DNA from 2 places in the Streptomyces sp. NPDC031445 genome. Region 1 is predicted to be linked to the other one. Evidence: predicted binding sites of a transcription regulator. Region 1 holds the regulator's gene; the other holds the start of a gene.
What was found. The regulator HrcA, encoded in region 1, represses chaperone genes, less so after heat shock. The targets are predictions, from matches to a motif close to TTNGCACTCNGNNNNNCNGAGTGCNAA.
Positions count from the first base shown of each region.

Region 1 (7,319 bases):
ACAGGCTCAGACGGCTCGTGGTGGCGGACGGCACCGTCTCCTGGTGGGCCGTCCGGCACCCGCACGCGGACCGCGACGCCTGCCGGGAGCGGCTACCGGTACGCGGGCCGCGTGCTGGACGGCTGGGAGCTGTTCCGCCCGGTCGTCGAGGCCGTGGACGCCGTCGAAGGCGCCCGGGCCCCCACGGCGGCGGACGTCAGCCGCGCAGCAGCAGCCACTCCTGGAGTTCGACGAGGTTGCCCTCCGGGTCCTCGATGTGGGCCACGCGCATCCGGTCGGTCATGGGGGCCGGTCCGTGCAGCAGGGTCGCGCCCCGGGCGGTGATCCGCGCGCAGTAGGTGTTGAGGTCGTCGACGCGCAGGACGACCAGGGACCGGTGGCCGGTGGCGGTGTCGCCCAGCCCGGCCAGCACCCCGGCCATCATCGCGCGGTCCTGGAGCGCGATCCCGGCCGAGCCGGCGTGCGGGCCGAACTTCTCGTACGGCCCCTGCGCCGCGCCGGACTGCGGCTCGAGGCCGAGGACGTCGGCGTAGAAGCGGTAGCAGGCGGCGAAGTCGGTCACCAGGAGCCGGACCTGGACGAGTTCCACGGTGTCTCCAGGGGTCAGGACCAGCGGCCGGTGCGGCCCAGCAGCAGGGCCACGGCGGCGGTGCCGGCGGTGGAGGTGCGCAGGACGCTGGGGCCGAGGACGCAGGCCCTCGCGCCCGCCTCCTCGAAGAGCGCCAACTCGTCCCGTGACACACCGCCTTCGGGACCCACGACCAGGACGATCTCCCCCTCGGTGGGGAGTTCGGCGGTGGCCAGCGGCTCGCTGACGTGGTCGAAGTCGGAGTGGAGCACGGCGGCGAAGTCCGCCGCGGCGAGCAGCGCGGCGACCTGCTTGGTGGACGCCAGGTCCGCGACCTCGGGAAAGCGCAGCCGGCGGGACTGCTTGCCGGCCTCCCGCGCGGTGGCACGCCACTTGGCGAGCGCCTTCAGCCCCCGCTCGCCCTTCCACTGGGTGATGCACCGCGCGGCCTGCCAGGGCACGATCGCGTCGACGCCGGTCTCCGTCATCGTCTCCACGGCCAGCTCGCCCCGGTCGCCCTTGGGCAGCGCCTGGACGACGGTGATACGGGGGCGGGGCTCGGGCTCCACCGGGAACTCGAACGGCTCGACCACCAGGTGGTCCTTCCCCGACACGCCGACGACGACCCCGGCCGCGCCCCGGCCCCTGCCGTCGGTGAGCACCACGTTCTCGCCCGGCTGCAACCGCCGTACGGAGACCGCGTGCCGTCCCTCGGGGCCCTGGACGTCGACGACCGAGCCGGGGCCCACGCCCTCCAGGGTGTCGACGACGAACACCGGCGCGGTCATCGGGGGCCCCCGGCCGACAACGCTGTCCGGGCCTCGGCGAGTTCGGCCGCCAGCACCTCCACCAGCCGGCCCGCGGGCAGTTCCCGGGCCATCCGGTGGCCCTGCCCGGCCCACATCGCCATGCCCTGCGCGTCCTCGGCCTTGGCGGCGGCCTTGCGCAGCGGCGCGGTGAGGTGGTGGACCTCGGGGTAGGCGGCGGGGGCGTACCGGCCGTGCTCGCGCAGGAAGCGGTTGACCAGCGCGCGGGCCGGGCGGCCGGTGAAGGCGCGGGTCAGCTCGGTGCGCGGGAACAGCGGGTCGGTCAGCGCCCGCTTGTGCAGGGGGTGCGCGCCGGACTCGTGGGCGGCGACGAACGCGGTGCCCAGCTGGGCCGCGCTCGCGCCCGCGGCGAGGACGGCGGCGATCTGGCCGCCGCGCATGACGCCGCCGGCGGCGACGACCGGGATGCGCACGGCCTCGCGGACCTGCGCGAGCAGCGACAGCAGGCCGACGCCGGCGCCGTCGTTCTCGGGGAGGTCGCGGTGGGTGCCCTGGTGTCCGCCGGCCTCCACGCCCTGAGCGATCACCGCGTCGGCCCCGGCCCGCTCGACCGCGCGGGCCTCCTCGGCGGTGGTGGCGGTGACCAGGGTGAAGGTGCCGGCGCGGTGGAGCTTGTCGAACACCTCGCGCGGCGGCACCCCGAAGTGGAAGGAGACCACCGGCACCGGGTCGTCGAGCAGGACGGCGAGCTTGGCGTCGTAGCCGTCGTCCCGGCCGCTGTCCGGGTCGCCCAGCTCGGTCTCGTACCAGGCGGCCTCGCCGGCCAGCTGGTGCGCGTAGAGGTCGACGGCCCCGGACTCCGCGTGCTCGGGCTGCGGCATGAAGAGGTTCACGCCGAAGGGGCGGCTCGTGAGCCCGCGCAGCTGCTTGATGTCCTGGTACATGCCGTCGGCTGTCTTGTACCCGGCGGCGAGGAACCCGAGGCCGCCGGCCTCGGAGACGGCGGCGGCGAGCTGCGGGACGGAGACACCGCCCGCCATGGGGGCCTGCACGATCGGGTGGGGGAAGAGATCGGTCAGCGCGGAGGACATGAGCGCATGTTGTCACGTCCTTCGGACAAGTCCGAATCCGGGCATCCACCGGCACATGCCCACGGCATACGGGGTGCCGGGGCACCCCGTCCGTCACCGCTCAGCGCCCGTTGAACGCATCCTTCAGCCGCGAGAACAGCCCCTGCTGACCCGGCTGGAACTGGCCCTGGGGCCGTTCCTCGCCGCGCAGCTTGGCCAGCTCGCGCAACAGCCGCTCCTGCTCCGGGTCCAGCTTGGTCGGCGTCGTCACCTCGACGTGCACGACCAGGTCGCCCCGGCCGCCGCCGCGCAGATGCGTGACGCCCCGGCTGTGCAGCGGGATCGACTGGCCGGACTGGGTGCCGGGCCGGATGTCGACCTCCTCCAGGCCGTCCAGCGTCTCCAGCGGCACCTTCGTGCCGAGGGCCGCCGCCGTCATCGGGATCGTGACCGTGCAGTGCAGGTCGTCGCCGCGCCGCTGGAACCTCGGGTGCGGCAGCTCGTGGATCTCGACGTACAGGTCGCCGGCCGGGCCGCCGCCGGGGCCGACCTCGCCCTCGCCGGCGAGCTGGATGCGCGTGCCGTTGTCGACGCCGGCCGGGATCTTCACGGTCAGCGTCCGCCGCGAGCGCACCCGGCCGTCGCCGGCGCACTCCGGGCACGGCGTCGGGACGACCGTGCCGAAGCCCTGGCACTGCGGGCACGGCCGCGAGGTCATGACCTGGCCCAGGAAGGACCGGGTGACCTGGGAGACCTCGCCCCGGCCGCGGCACATGTCACACGTCTGGGCGGACGTGCCGGGCGCCGCGCCCTCGCCGTTGCAGGTGTTGCAGACGACGGCCGTGTCGACCTGGATGTCCTTGGTGGTCCCGAAGGCCGCCTCGTCCAGCTCGACCTCGATCCGGATCATCGCGTCCTGGCCGCGCCGGGTGCGCGAGCGCGGCCCGCGCTGCGACGCCGTACCGAAGAACGCGTCCATGATGTCGGAGAAGTTGCCGAAGCCGCCGGCCCCGAAGCCGCCCGCGCCCGCGCCGCCCGACTGGGAGAGCGGGTCGCCGCCGAGGTCGTAGACCTGCTTCTTCTGCGGGTCCGACAGCACCTCGTAAGCGGCGTTGATCTCCTTGAACCGCTCCTGGGTCTTCGGGTCCGGGTTGACGTCCGGGTGCAGCTCGCGCGCGAGCCTGCGGAACGCCTTCTTGATCTCATCCTGCGACGCGTCGCGGCGCACGCCGAGAACGGCGTAATAGTCCGTGGCCACTTACGACTCCGCCAGGATCTGTCCGACGTACCGTGCCACTGCGCGTACCGCTCCCATCGTTCCCGGGTAGTCCATGCGGGTCGGTCCGACCACGCCGAGCTTGGCAACCGCCTCGCCGCCCGAACCGTAGCCGACCGACACGACGGAGGTGGAGTTGAGTCCCTCATGGGCGTTCTCGTGCCCGATGCGCACGGTCACGCCCGGATCCTTCGCCTCGCCGAGGAGCTTGAGGAGCACGACCTGCTCCTCCAGGGCCTCCAGGACGGGCCGGATCGTGAGGGGGAAGTCATGGCCGAAGCGGGTCAGATTGGCGGTGCCGCCGATCATCAACCGCTCCTCGTTCTCTTCCACGAGTGTCTCCAGAAGAGTGGAGAGCACCGTGGAGACCGTACCGCGGTCCTCCGGCTCGAAGGCGTCCGGGAGGTCCTCGACCAGTTTCGGCACGTCCGTGAACCGGCGACCGGCGACCCGGCTGTTGAGCCGCGCCCGCAGGTCCGCCAGCGAGCCCTCGCCGAACGGCGCCGGGCAGTCGACCATCCGCTGCTCGACCCGGCCGGTGTCCGTGATCAGCACGAGCATCACGCGCGCGGGGGCCAACGACAGCAGCTCCACGTGCCGGACGGTGGACCGGGTCAGGGACGGGTACTGCACGACGGCGACCTGCCGGGTGAGCTGCGCGAGCAGCCGCACGGTCCGCGCCACGACGTCGTCGAGGTCGACGGCGCCCTCCAGGAAGTTCTGGATCGCCCGCCGCTCGGGCCCGCTCATCGGCTTGACGCCCGCGAGCTTGTCCACGAACAGCCGGTAGCCCTTGTCGGTGGGGATCCGTCCCGCGCTGGTGTGCGGCTGGGCGATGTACCCCTCGTCCTCCAGGGCCGCCATGTCGTTGCGGACGGTCGCCGGGGACACGCCGAGGTTGTGCCGCTCGGTGAGCGCCTTGGAACCGACCGGCTCCTCGGTGCCCACGTAGTCCTGGACGATGGCGCGCAGTACCTGAAGCCTGCGTTCACTCAGCATTCGCGCGCACCTCCAGCACGTCGTCCCCTCGTCCGCTCGGGTCGTCCGCCTGGCACTCCACCCATGCGAGTGCCAGCGTTCCCCGGCCAGTGTACGGCTGCCGGGTACACCCTGGGCAAGGTCGGGCCGCCGTACCGGCTCGTACCGCTAGCGTCGCGGGTATGACCGTGACTTGGGAAGAGCTGGGGTGGCAGCGGCTGGCCGCGGGGGTGGGCCGGTGCCGGCTGCCGGGCTGGGACTGCACGGCGGGGCTGGTCCTCGGGGAGGGTACGGCCCTGCTCGTGGACGCCGGTTCCAGCCTCGCGGAGGGGGTCCGGCTGCGCGGGCGGGCCGAGGCGCTGGCGGGCGGCCGTGTGACCCATCTCGCGCTCACCCATCCCCACTTCGACCACGTCTTCGGCGCCGCCGCCCTCGCCGGGGCGGAGGTGTACGGGGCGGTGGGACTGGACGCGGTGTTCGCGTACGAGCGCGCGGACCTGCGGCTGGACGCGATCCGCAACGGGCTGCCGGTGGCCGACGCCGACGAGGCGGTGGACGCGCTGGTCCCGCCCCGCCACGCGGTCTCCGGCGAGTGGACGCTGGACCTCGGCGGCGGCCGCCAGGCACTGCTGGCCAACGTGGGCCCCGGCCACACGGCGCACGACCTGGCCGTCCTGGTCCCGGGCGATCCGGAGGTGGTGTTCTGCGGCGACCTGGTGGAGGAGTCCGGCGAACCGCAGGCGGGCCCCGACGCGGTCCCGTCCCGCTGGCCGGACGCGCTCGACCGGCTGCTGGCGCTCGGCGGCGAGGACGCACTGTACGTGCCCGGTCACGGAGCGGTGGTGGACGCGGGGTTCGTCCGCCGTCAACGCGACGCCCTGGCAACGCGGTTCGGCGTGATCTGAGCGGCTCTTCGCGGCCGGCCCCGGCGTGTCGTACGCCTCACCGCACGGCTTCTCCTATCGTCATCCGAATGCGCCAGTACACCTCCGACCTGACCCCACCCTGGAAGAAGCCCAAGCCCGTGCCGGAGGTCCCGGCCGAGCCGGGTCTGGTGGTGGAGGAGCCCGGCACCGGGTTCTGCGGCGCGGTGATCCGCTGCGAGGCGGGCACGGTGACCCTGGAGGACCGCTTCGGCAAGCACCGCGTGTTCCCGCTGGAGCCGCGCGGCTTCCTGCTGGAGGGCCGCGTGGTGACGCTGGTCCGCCCCGCCTCCCCGGCGCCGGTACGCCCCGCCCGGACGGCGTCCGGCTCGGTCGCCGTCCCCCAGGCACGCGCGCGCGTGGCCCGCGCCGGACGCATCTACGTGGAGGGCCGGCACGACGCCGAGCTCGTCGAGAAGGTGTGGGGCGACGACCTGCGGATCGAGGGCGTGGTCGTGGAGTACCTGGAGGGCGTCGACGACCTCCCGTCGATCGTGGAGTCCTTCGCTCCCGGCCCGGACGCGCGCCTGGGCGTCCTGGTGGACCACCTGCTGCCCGGCACGAAGGAGTGGCGCATCGCGCAGTCGGTGACCAGCGAGCACGCGCTGGTGGTCGGCCACCCGTTCATCGACATCTGGCAGGCGGTGAAGCCGGCGTCGCTGGGCATCGGGGCGTGGCCGGCGGTGCCGAAGGGGCAGGACTGGAAGACGGGCGTGTGCCGGGCGCTGGGCTGGCCGGCGGAGAACACCGGGGCGGTGTGGCAGGCGATCCTGAAGCGGGTGGGGTCCTACAAGGACCTGGAGCCGGAGCTGCTGGGGCGCGTGGAGGAGCTGATCGACTTCGTCACGGGTAGCGGTGGGGCCTGACGTCGGGGAACGTCCCGAACTCGGTGGTGTCGAGTTCGAGTCCGAGAGCCTCCAACGGGACCGGATCGCCGAACTTCACGATCTCCTGGCTCAGATAGTCGGCGTCCTCTCCGTGGCCCGACGGCTTCGTCATGAGAACGCACTGGGCCATGATCGGGTCGACGACGAGGTAGGCGGGGATCCCCCCCGCCGCGTAGATCGAGCGCTTGACCACGTAATCCTGGTGGACGCTGTACTTGGAGACGACCTCCAGCACCATCGTGATCAGCCGACCGGGCAACAGCCGTCCCGAACTCGGCAGGACATCGGGTGAGAGGACCACCAGATCCGGCACCGGTTCGCTCGACTCACCGGCGATGTCGACGTCCTGGGTCTGGAGGGGGTACCACCGCTCAAGGGGCATCTGCCGCTGTGTGTGCAGCACGATCAGGTTGTGCACCAGATCGGGGCCGGCCGTCATCACGATGACTCCTCGGAGAAGCTCGGCCTTGACGCCCTCGGGAGGCTCGAACTCGTCGAGGTACCTGGCCATCCCACGCTCGTCCACAGCGGTCATCTCCGTGGCCTCCACATCCGCCGCGTCCTGTCGGCGGCAGCCTACGAACCAGGTTAGGGACCGAACCGGCGTTCCGGGTGGATTCACCCGCCGGGGTGATCAGTCCACCAGGTCCCGCACCACCGCGTCCGCCAGCAGCCGCCCGCGCAGGGTCAGCGCGGCCCGGCCCTGCTCGTACGGCCCCTCCTTCAGGAGCCCGTCCGCCAGCGCGCGCCGGGAGGCCGCGAGCCCCTCCTCCCTCAGCAGGGACAACGGGACCCCTTCCCGCAGCCGCAGCTCCAGCAGGACGCGCTCCACGCGCCGGTCCTCGTCGGA
Region 1 is NZ_JBVIJO010000002.1:386,933-394,251, forward strand. Features, by position in the region: gene ACZ5DC_RS08040 (VOC family protein) at 197-589, opposite strand; gene ACZ5DC_RS08045 (16S rRNA (uracil(1498)-N(3))-methyltransferase) at 604-1,356, opposite strand; gene ACZ5DC_RS08050 (nitronate monooxygenase) at 1,353-2,426, opposite strand; gene dnaJ (molecular chaperone DnaJ) at 2,527-3,663, opposite strand; gene hrcA (heat-inducible transcriptional repressor HrcA) at 3,664-4,680, opposite strand; gene ACZ5DC_RS08065 (MBL fold metallo-hydrolase) at 4,842-5,564, shown strand; gene ACZ5DC_RS08070 (DUF3097 domain-containing protein) at 5,633-6,448, shown strand; gene ACZ5DC_RS08075 (Uma2 family endonuclease) at 6,426-7,004, opposite strand; gene hemW (radical SAM family heme chaperone HemW) at 7,104-7,319, opposite strand, start outside.

Region 2 (7,319 bases), on a different contig from region 1:
GCGACACCGCGGCGCGCGACCTCGGCCGCCGCTTCGGCCAGGACGCGGTCTTCGCCTGGACTCCCCGCGAGTGGCGCGTCCTGGCCTGCGCCACCGGTGCCGTGGCGGCCGGCGGATGGGCGGTCTCCGGGGAGGACCACGCGAGGGCCGGTCTGGCCGGGCCGCACGAGCTGCCCCGCGGCTTCACCCACGTGTGTGAGGACGAGCGGGGCATGTAGAGGAGGGGGCGGGGGCGGCGCCGATACCGGCCGGTCCGCCCTGCCGCCGCGACGCACGGTGCCCGGCACCCCCCGAGGGGGTACCGGGCACGTGGTTCAGCTCAGCGCCGGGCTCAGTGGGCGTGGCCGTGGCTGTGGCCGTGGCCCGCGGCCTCCGGCTCCTCTTCCTTCTTCTCGACGACCAGGGTCTCGGTCGTGAGCAGCAGGGAGGCGATGGAGGCGGCGTTCTCCAGGGCGGAGCGGGTGACCTTGACCGGGTCGATGACGCCGGCCTTGATCAGGTCGCCGTACTCGCCGGTGGCGGCGTTGTAGCCCTGCCCCTTGTCCAGGTCCTTGACCTTGGACACGATGACGTAGCCCTCCTGGCCGGCGTTCTCGCCGATCCAGCGCAGCGGCTCGACCACGGCGTTGCGGACCACGGCGACACCGGTGGCCTCGTCGCCGGACTTGTCGAGGTTGCCGTCGAGCACCTTGGAGGCGTGGACCAGGGCGGAGCCACCACCGGAGACGATGCCCTCCTCGACCGCGGCGCGGGTCGCGGAGATGGCGTCCTCCAGACGGTGCTTCTTCTCCTTCAGCTCCACCTCGGTGGCGGCGCCGACCTTGATCACGCACACGCCGCCGGCCAGCTTCGCGAGGCGCTCCTGGAGCTTCTCGCGGTCCCAGTCGGAGTCGGTGGTCTCGATCTCGGCCTTGATCTGGGCGATGCGGCCCTGCACGTCCTCGGACTTGCCGGCGCCGTCGACGATCGTGGTGTCGTCCTTGGTGACGGTGACGCGGCGGGCGGAGCCGAGCACGTCGGTGCCGACCTGGTCGAGCTTGAGGCCGACCTCCTCGGAGATGACGGTGGCGCCGGTGAGGACGGCCATGTCCTGGAGCATCGCCTTGCGGCGGTCGCCGAAGCCGGGGGCCTTCACCGCGACGGCGTTGAAGGTGCCGCGGATCTTGTTGACGACCAGGGTCGACAGGGCCTCGCCCTCGACGTCCTCGGCGATGATCAGCAGCGGCTTGGAGGAGCCGGCCTGGATGACCTTCTCCAGCAGCGGCAGCAGGTCGGCGATGGCGGAGATCTTGCCCTGGTTGATGAGGATGTACGGGTCCTCCAGGACGGCCTCCATGCGCTCCTGGTCCGTCACGAAGTACGGCGACAGGTAGCCCTTGTCGAAGGCCATGCCCTCGGTGAAGTCCAGCTCCAGACCGAAGGTGTTGGACTCCTCGACGGTGATGACACCGTCCTTGCCGACCTTGTCCATGGCCTCGGCGATCAGCTCGCCGACCTGCTGGTCCTGGGCGGACAGCGCGGCGACGGCGGCGATGTCGGACTTCTCGTCGATCGGGCGGGCCGAGGCGAGCAGCTCCTCGGAGACGGCCTTGACGGCGGCGTCGATGCCCTTCTTCAGGGCGGCCGGGGAGGCGCCGGCGGCGACGTTCTTCAGGCCCTCGCGCACCAGCGCCTGGGCGAGGACGGTGGCGGTGGTGGTGCCGTCACCCGCGATGTCGTTGGTCTTGGTCGCCACCTCCTTCACCAGCTGCGCGCCGAGGTTCTCGTACGGGTCCTCGATCTCGACCTCGCGGGCGATCGTGACACCGTCGTTGGTGATGGTCGGGGCGCCGAACTTCTTGTCGATGACGACGTTGCGGCCGCGGGGGCCGATCGTCACCTTGACGGTGTCGGCAAGCTTGTTGACGCCGCGCTCAAGGGCGCGACGGGCGTCCTCGTCGAACTTCAGGATCTTCGCCATGGCAGCGGGAGCCCTCTCGGAAATCTGTGGGTGAAAACGCCGCGCCCCGGGCGCCCGGCTTCATATCGATCGCGGGGGGCCAGGGGCGCAGCTTCAAGCAGAGAGTCGCTTGAGGTGATTACTTCTCGATGATCGCGAGGACGTCGCGAGCCGAGAGGACGAGGTACTCGTCGCCGTTGTACTTCACCTCGGTGCCGCCGTACTTGCTGTAGAGGACGACGTCGCCGACCTTGACGTCGAGCGGCAGACGCTCGCCGTTCTCGAACCGGCCCGGGCCCACGGCGAGGACGGCGCCCTCCTGGGGCTTCTCCTTCGCGGTGTCCGGGATGACCAGGCCAGAGGCCGTGGTCTGCTCGGCGTCCAGCGGCTGGACCACGATGCGGTCCTCGAGCGGCTTGATGGCAACCTTGGAGCTGGCGGTCGTCACGATCCGACCTCCCCCTTCGGAGATCTCACGGGGTTAACTGTCTGAGGTGGCGACCAGGTCGATCCGTCGTCGCGGGTGCCGGACCTGCCCGTCGCGTTTGTCTGGCACTCTCCAGGGGGGAGTGCCAGACCCGAGACTATGACCGCGATTAGCACTCGGTCAAGCGGAGTGCCAATTGCCCGCGGCGCGTCGGCCGGATTCGCGACGCGAGGGCCGCCGCCCCGGGGGGTCGCCGCCGCCCCCGGACCCGCCGTCTGTCCGGCGCCGGACAGGCCGGACCTCACACGTAGTCCTCCAGGAAGCCCGCCGTCAGCCCTCTCCCCTGGGCCTCCGTCAGCACCCGTACCGTCCGTTCCCACAGCGCCGGCCTCCTCGACTCGTCGGGGCCCACCAGGACGATGTCGCCGGGGCGGAGGTGGTGGGCGCCGTGGGTGTAGGTGAGGCCGGCCGGGGTCAGGGCGGCACGCCACAGGACGAGCGCGGAGATGCCGCAGCCGGCCGCCGCGCGCAGGGTGGTGCGGTCGTAGGAGCCGTAGGGCGGGCGGAAGAGCCGGGGGCGGACGCCGAGGGCGGCGCGGAGGCGGTCCTGCTGGCCGCAGATCTCGGCGCGCTGGCCGGCGGACGGCAGTCCGGCCGGGGCCCGGTGGTCGACGGTGTGGTTCGCGATGCCGGCGCCGAGGGCGCGCAGGCGGGCGAAGTACGGGTAGCCGGGGGCGGCGACGCTGTCGGTGAGGAACAGGGTGACCGGGAGCCTCAGTTCGCGGACCATGTCGACGAAGCGGGGGTCCCGCTCGGCGCCGTCGTCGTAGGTGAGGAAGACGACCGGGTCGCGGGTGGGGACGCGGTCGACCACGGGGAGCGGGGCGCCGGCCCCGGTGCGCTCGGCGAGCGGGCGGGCCGGGTGCACCGGGGAGCGGGCGAGGGGCCGGGTCAGCCCCCAGGCGCGGTAGCGGTGGTCGGGGGCGGTGCCGTGCGGGCGTACCCCTTCGGCGGCCTTCTTGCCGAGGCGTTCGATGGGGTCGACGGACTGGGCGCAGCCCGTCAGGAGCAGGGCCGCGGCGAGGACCGCGGCCGGGCCCCGAGCCCGCCTCACAGGTAGTCCTCCAGGCGGGCCACGGCGTAGCCCTCGCGCGTGACCTTGTTCAGGAAGCGGCGCATGTCGTCCACCATCGTGCCGTCCCAGTCGTCCCGGCCGCGGAAGTGGGTGAGGACGATGTCGCCGCGGCGCAGCCGCTGGTCGTCCTCGCGGTACTCCCAGTGGTCGACGAAGACCTCCTCGTTCCAGATCGGCGCGTACTTGATGCCGCATTCCTTCGCGGCGACCAGGGTGTCCTGGTTGTAGTTGCCGTAGGGGGGACGGAAGACGGTGGGGGCCTTGCCGAACTGCTTCTTCATGATGGCCTGCATGCCGCAGATCTCGTCCTTCTGCTCCTCGTAGGACAGGCCCGGCAGGTAGGGGTGGTGCAGGGTGTGGTTGTTGAGGGTGTTGCCGTAGGACCGCATCTTGCGGAAGTAGGCGTAGTCGTCCTTGACCAGGTAGTCGCTGAGGAACGCGGTGTACGGGACCTTGAGCTCGCGCATCATGGCGAGGAACCGCGGGTCCTTCTCGGCGCCGTCGTCGATCGTCAGGAACACGACCTTGTCCCGGGTGGGGACCGTGGTGAAGACGGGGGGCAGGTGCCAGTCCTCCTGGTGGTCCACCTCGAACCCGTCGCGGGCGGTGATCCTCGGCTTGGCCGCGGGGGGCGGCGGGGGCGTGAGCGGGACCTGGTCCAGCCCCCAGCGCCGGGCGGCGGCGGCCAGCCGGGCGTGTTCGGCGGCCCGGCGCGCCGCCGGGTCCTGGGGCTGGGGCTGGGCGGGGCCACCGTGACCGGACGCGGTGCGCACGGACTCGGGTCCGGCGCAGCCGGAGAGCAGGGCGGCGGCGGCCAGCGTGGCGGCTCCGCCGCCGAGGGCCAGCCGCCGGAAATGAGTCCGACTTTTGTCATTTTGTACTACTGCTCGCATGGTGCCGGATCCTCCCAGGCCCCGGCCCGCGACCCCGGGCGACACCGCCGCCGGAGGCGCACCATCCACCGACTGGCCCACAATGTCCCGGTGAACGACCTCGCTCTGCTCCTCACCCCCGAAGGCCGCGCCCTCCTCGACGAGGTGCGCGACACCGAGCCCGCACAGGAGCTGGCCGTGGCCACCCGGCTGCGCCGCGACCACCCGGCCGAGCTGGTGTCGGCGGCGCTCGGCCAGGCCCGGCTGCGGCAGCGGGCGGTGGCGAAGTTCGGGGCCGGGGACGCCGGGCGCATGTTCTTCACGCCCAACGGGGTCGAGCAGTCGACGCGGGCCTCCGTGGCGGCGTACCGGGCCGGGCGGCTGAAGGAGCTGGGCGTGGCCTCCGTCGCCGACCTGTGCTGCGGGATCGGCGGGGACGCCATCGCGCTGGCGCGGGCCGGAATCCGGGTGCTGGCCGTGGACCGGGACCCGCTGACGGCGGCGGTGGCACGGGCGAACGCGGAGGCGCTGGGGCTGGCGGGCCTGATCGAGGTGCGCGAGGCCGATGTGACGGAGGTGGACACCGCCGGGTACGACGCGGTGTTCGTGGACCCGGCGCGCCGGGGCGCGCGCGGCCGGCTCTTCGATCCGGAGGCGTACTCGCCGCCGCTGTCCTGGGCGGTCGGGACGGCCCTCACGGCACCCCGCGCCGCACTGAAGATCGCCCCGGGCATCCCGCACGAGGTGGTCCCGGCCGCGGCCGAGGCCGAGTGGATCTCCGACGGCGGCGACGTGAAGGAGGCGGTGCTGTGGTTCGGGACCGGGGCGCCGGGCGCGGTGCGGGCCACGCTGCTGCCGGGTCCGCGCACGCTGCTCGGCCGCGGGCTGCCCGATCCGGGAGTCCGGCCGGTGGGGCGGTACCTGTACGAGCCGGACGGCGCCGTGATCCGCGCGCACCTGGTCGCGGAGGTGGCCGAGGAGGTCGGTGGGGGGCTCCTGGACCCCACCATCGCGTACGTCACCGCCGACGAGGCCCGGCCCACGCCGTACGCCACCGGTTACGAGATCACCGACCAGCTCCCGTTCAACGTCAAGAGGCTCAAGGCCCTGCTGCGGGAGCGCGAGGTCGGCACGCTGACCGTGAAGAAGCGCGGCTCGGCGGTCGAGCCGGAGGAGCTGCGCCGGAAGGTGAGACCGCAGGGGCCGAACGCGGCCACCGTCTTCCTCACCCGTGTCGCCGGGGCGCCGACGATGCTGATCGGCCGCCCGCTCGGCTGACGCTCAGCGGGAGGCGCGCGCCCGGTCCCGCAGCAGCCGCCGCTCCCTCTCGTTGCGGGTCAGCGCCGCCGCCCGCAGGAACTCCTCACGGGCCTCGGCGGCGCGGCCGAGGCGGGCCAGGAGATCACCGCGGACACTGGGCAGCAGGTGGTAGTCGCGCAGCGCGGGCGCGGCGGCCACGGCGTCCACCAGCTCCAGGCCCGCCGCCGGGCCGTCGGCCATCGACACGGCGACCGCGCGGTTCAGCTCGACCACCGGGGACGGCGCGCGGACGGCCAGCAGGCCGTACAGGGTGGCGATGGCGTGCCAGTCCGTCTCCTCGTAGGTGTACGCGCGTGCGTGGCACGCGGCGATGGCCGCCTGGAGGGTGTACGGGCCCGGGGGGCCGCTCGCGGTGGCCCCGGCGCGGTCGAGGGCGCGGATGCCACGGGCGATGAGCATGCGGTTCCAGCGGCGGCGGTCCTGGTCCTCCAGCAGCACCGGTGTGCCGTCGGGGCCGGTGCGGGCGGCGGCGCGGGACGCCTGGAACTCCAGCAGCGCGGTCAGGCCGTGCACCTCGGGCTCCTCGGGCATCAGCGCGGACAGCACCCGAGCCAGCCGCAGCGCGTCCTCGCACAGGCCGGGACGCAGCAGGTCGTCGCCGGCGGTGGCCGCGTACCCCTCGTTGAAGATCAGGTAGATGACGTCCAGCACGGAGCCGAGGCGGGCCTCGCGGTCGGGGCCGTACGGCACCTCGAAGGCGACGTTCCGCTTCGCCAGGGTGCGCTTGGCGCGGACGATCCGCTGGGCGACCGTCGGCTCGGGCACCAGGCAGGCACGGGCGATCTCGGCCGTGCTCAGGCCGCCGAGCAGGCGCAGCGTGAGCGCGGTGCGGGCCTCCGGCGACAGCACCGGGTGGCAGGCGGTGAAGACCAGCCGGAGCAGGTCGTCGTCGATGTCGTCCGGGTCGGCCGGTGCGTCGTACGAGGGCGGGGCCGCGGCCAGGTCGCGGCCGAGCTCGGCGAGTTTGCGGGCGTAGGTCTCGCGGCGCCGGACCAGGTCGACGGCCCGGTGCCGGGCGGTGGCCATGAGCCAGGCGCCGGGGTTGTCCGGCACCCCGTCCCGCGGCCACCGCTCCAGGGCGGCGACCAGGGCGTCCTGGGCCAGTTCCTCGGCGATGCCGACGTCCCGGACGATCCGGGCGACGCCGGCGATCACCCGCGGCGACTCCAGGCGGAAGACGGTCTCGATGGCGTGCGCCGTGGCGGGCTGTGTCTCCACAGCCCACCATGCAACACCCTGGACGGCGGCGGGCCAAACGGCCTCAGCCCTCGGCGATCTCCCGCAGCTCGCAGGCCAGCCGCCACTCCGGGCCGTGGATCTTCAGGAAGCGCTGCGTCCACTCCAGGGCCTCGGCCCGGTCCTTGCACTGCATGAGCGCGTAGCCGCCGACGACCTCCTTGGACTCGGTGAACGGGCCGTCGGTCACGGAGACCTTCTCGCCGTTCCAGTCCATCCGGGCCGCCTCGGCGGAGGGGGTGAGCCCGGCGGTGTCGAGCAGCACACCGGCCTTGGTCATCTCCTCGATCAGCTCACCCATCCGCCGCATCAGCTCCGCGCTGGGGCCCCCGGCGGGGGCGGCGGACTCGTCGACGCGCACGAGCGACAGGTAGCGGGGCATGGTGACTC
Region 2 is NZ_JBVIJO010000004.1:204,442-211,760, reverse strand. Features, by position in the region: gene ACZ5DC_RS13750 (DUF3293 domain-containing protein) at 1-218, shown strand, start outside; gene groL (chaperonin GroEL) at 332-1,960, opposite strand; gene groES (co-chaperone GroES) at 2,079-2,387, opposite strand; gene ACZ5DC_RS13735 (polysaccharide deacetylase family protein) at 2,668-3,480, opposite strand; gene ACZ5DC_RS13730 (polysaccharide deacetylase family protein) at 3,477-4,394, opposite strand; gene ACZ5DC_RS13725 (THUMP-like domain-containing protein) at 4,485-5,651, shown strand; gene ACZ5DC_RS13720 (RNA polymerase sigma factor) at 5,655-6,911, opposite strand; gene ACZ5DC_RS13715 (YciI family protein) at 6,955-7,311, opposite strand.
Region 2: the regulator HrcA is predicted to act here: its motif matches at 2,536-2,562, upstream of groES (co-chaperone GroES).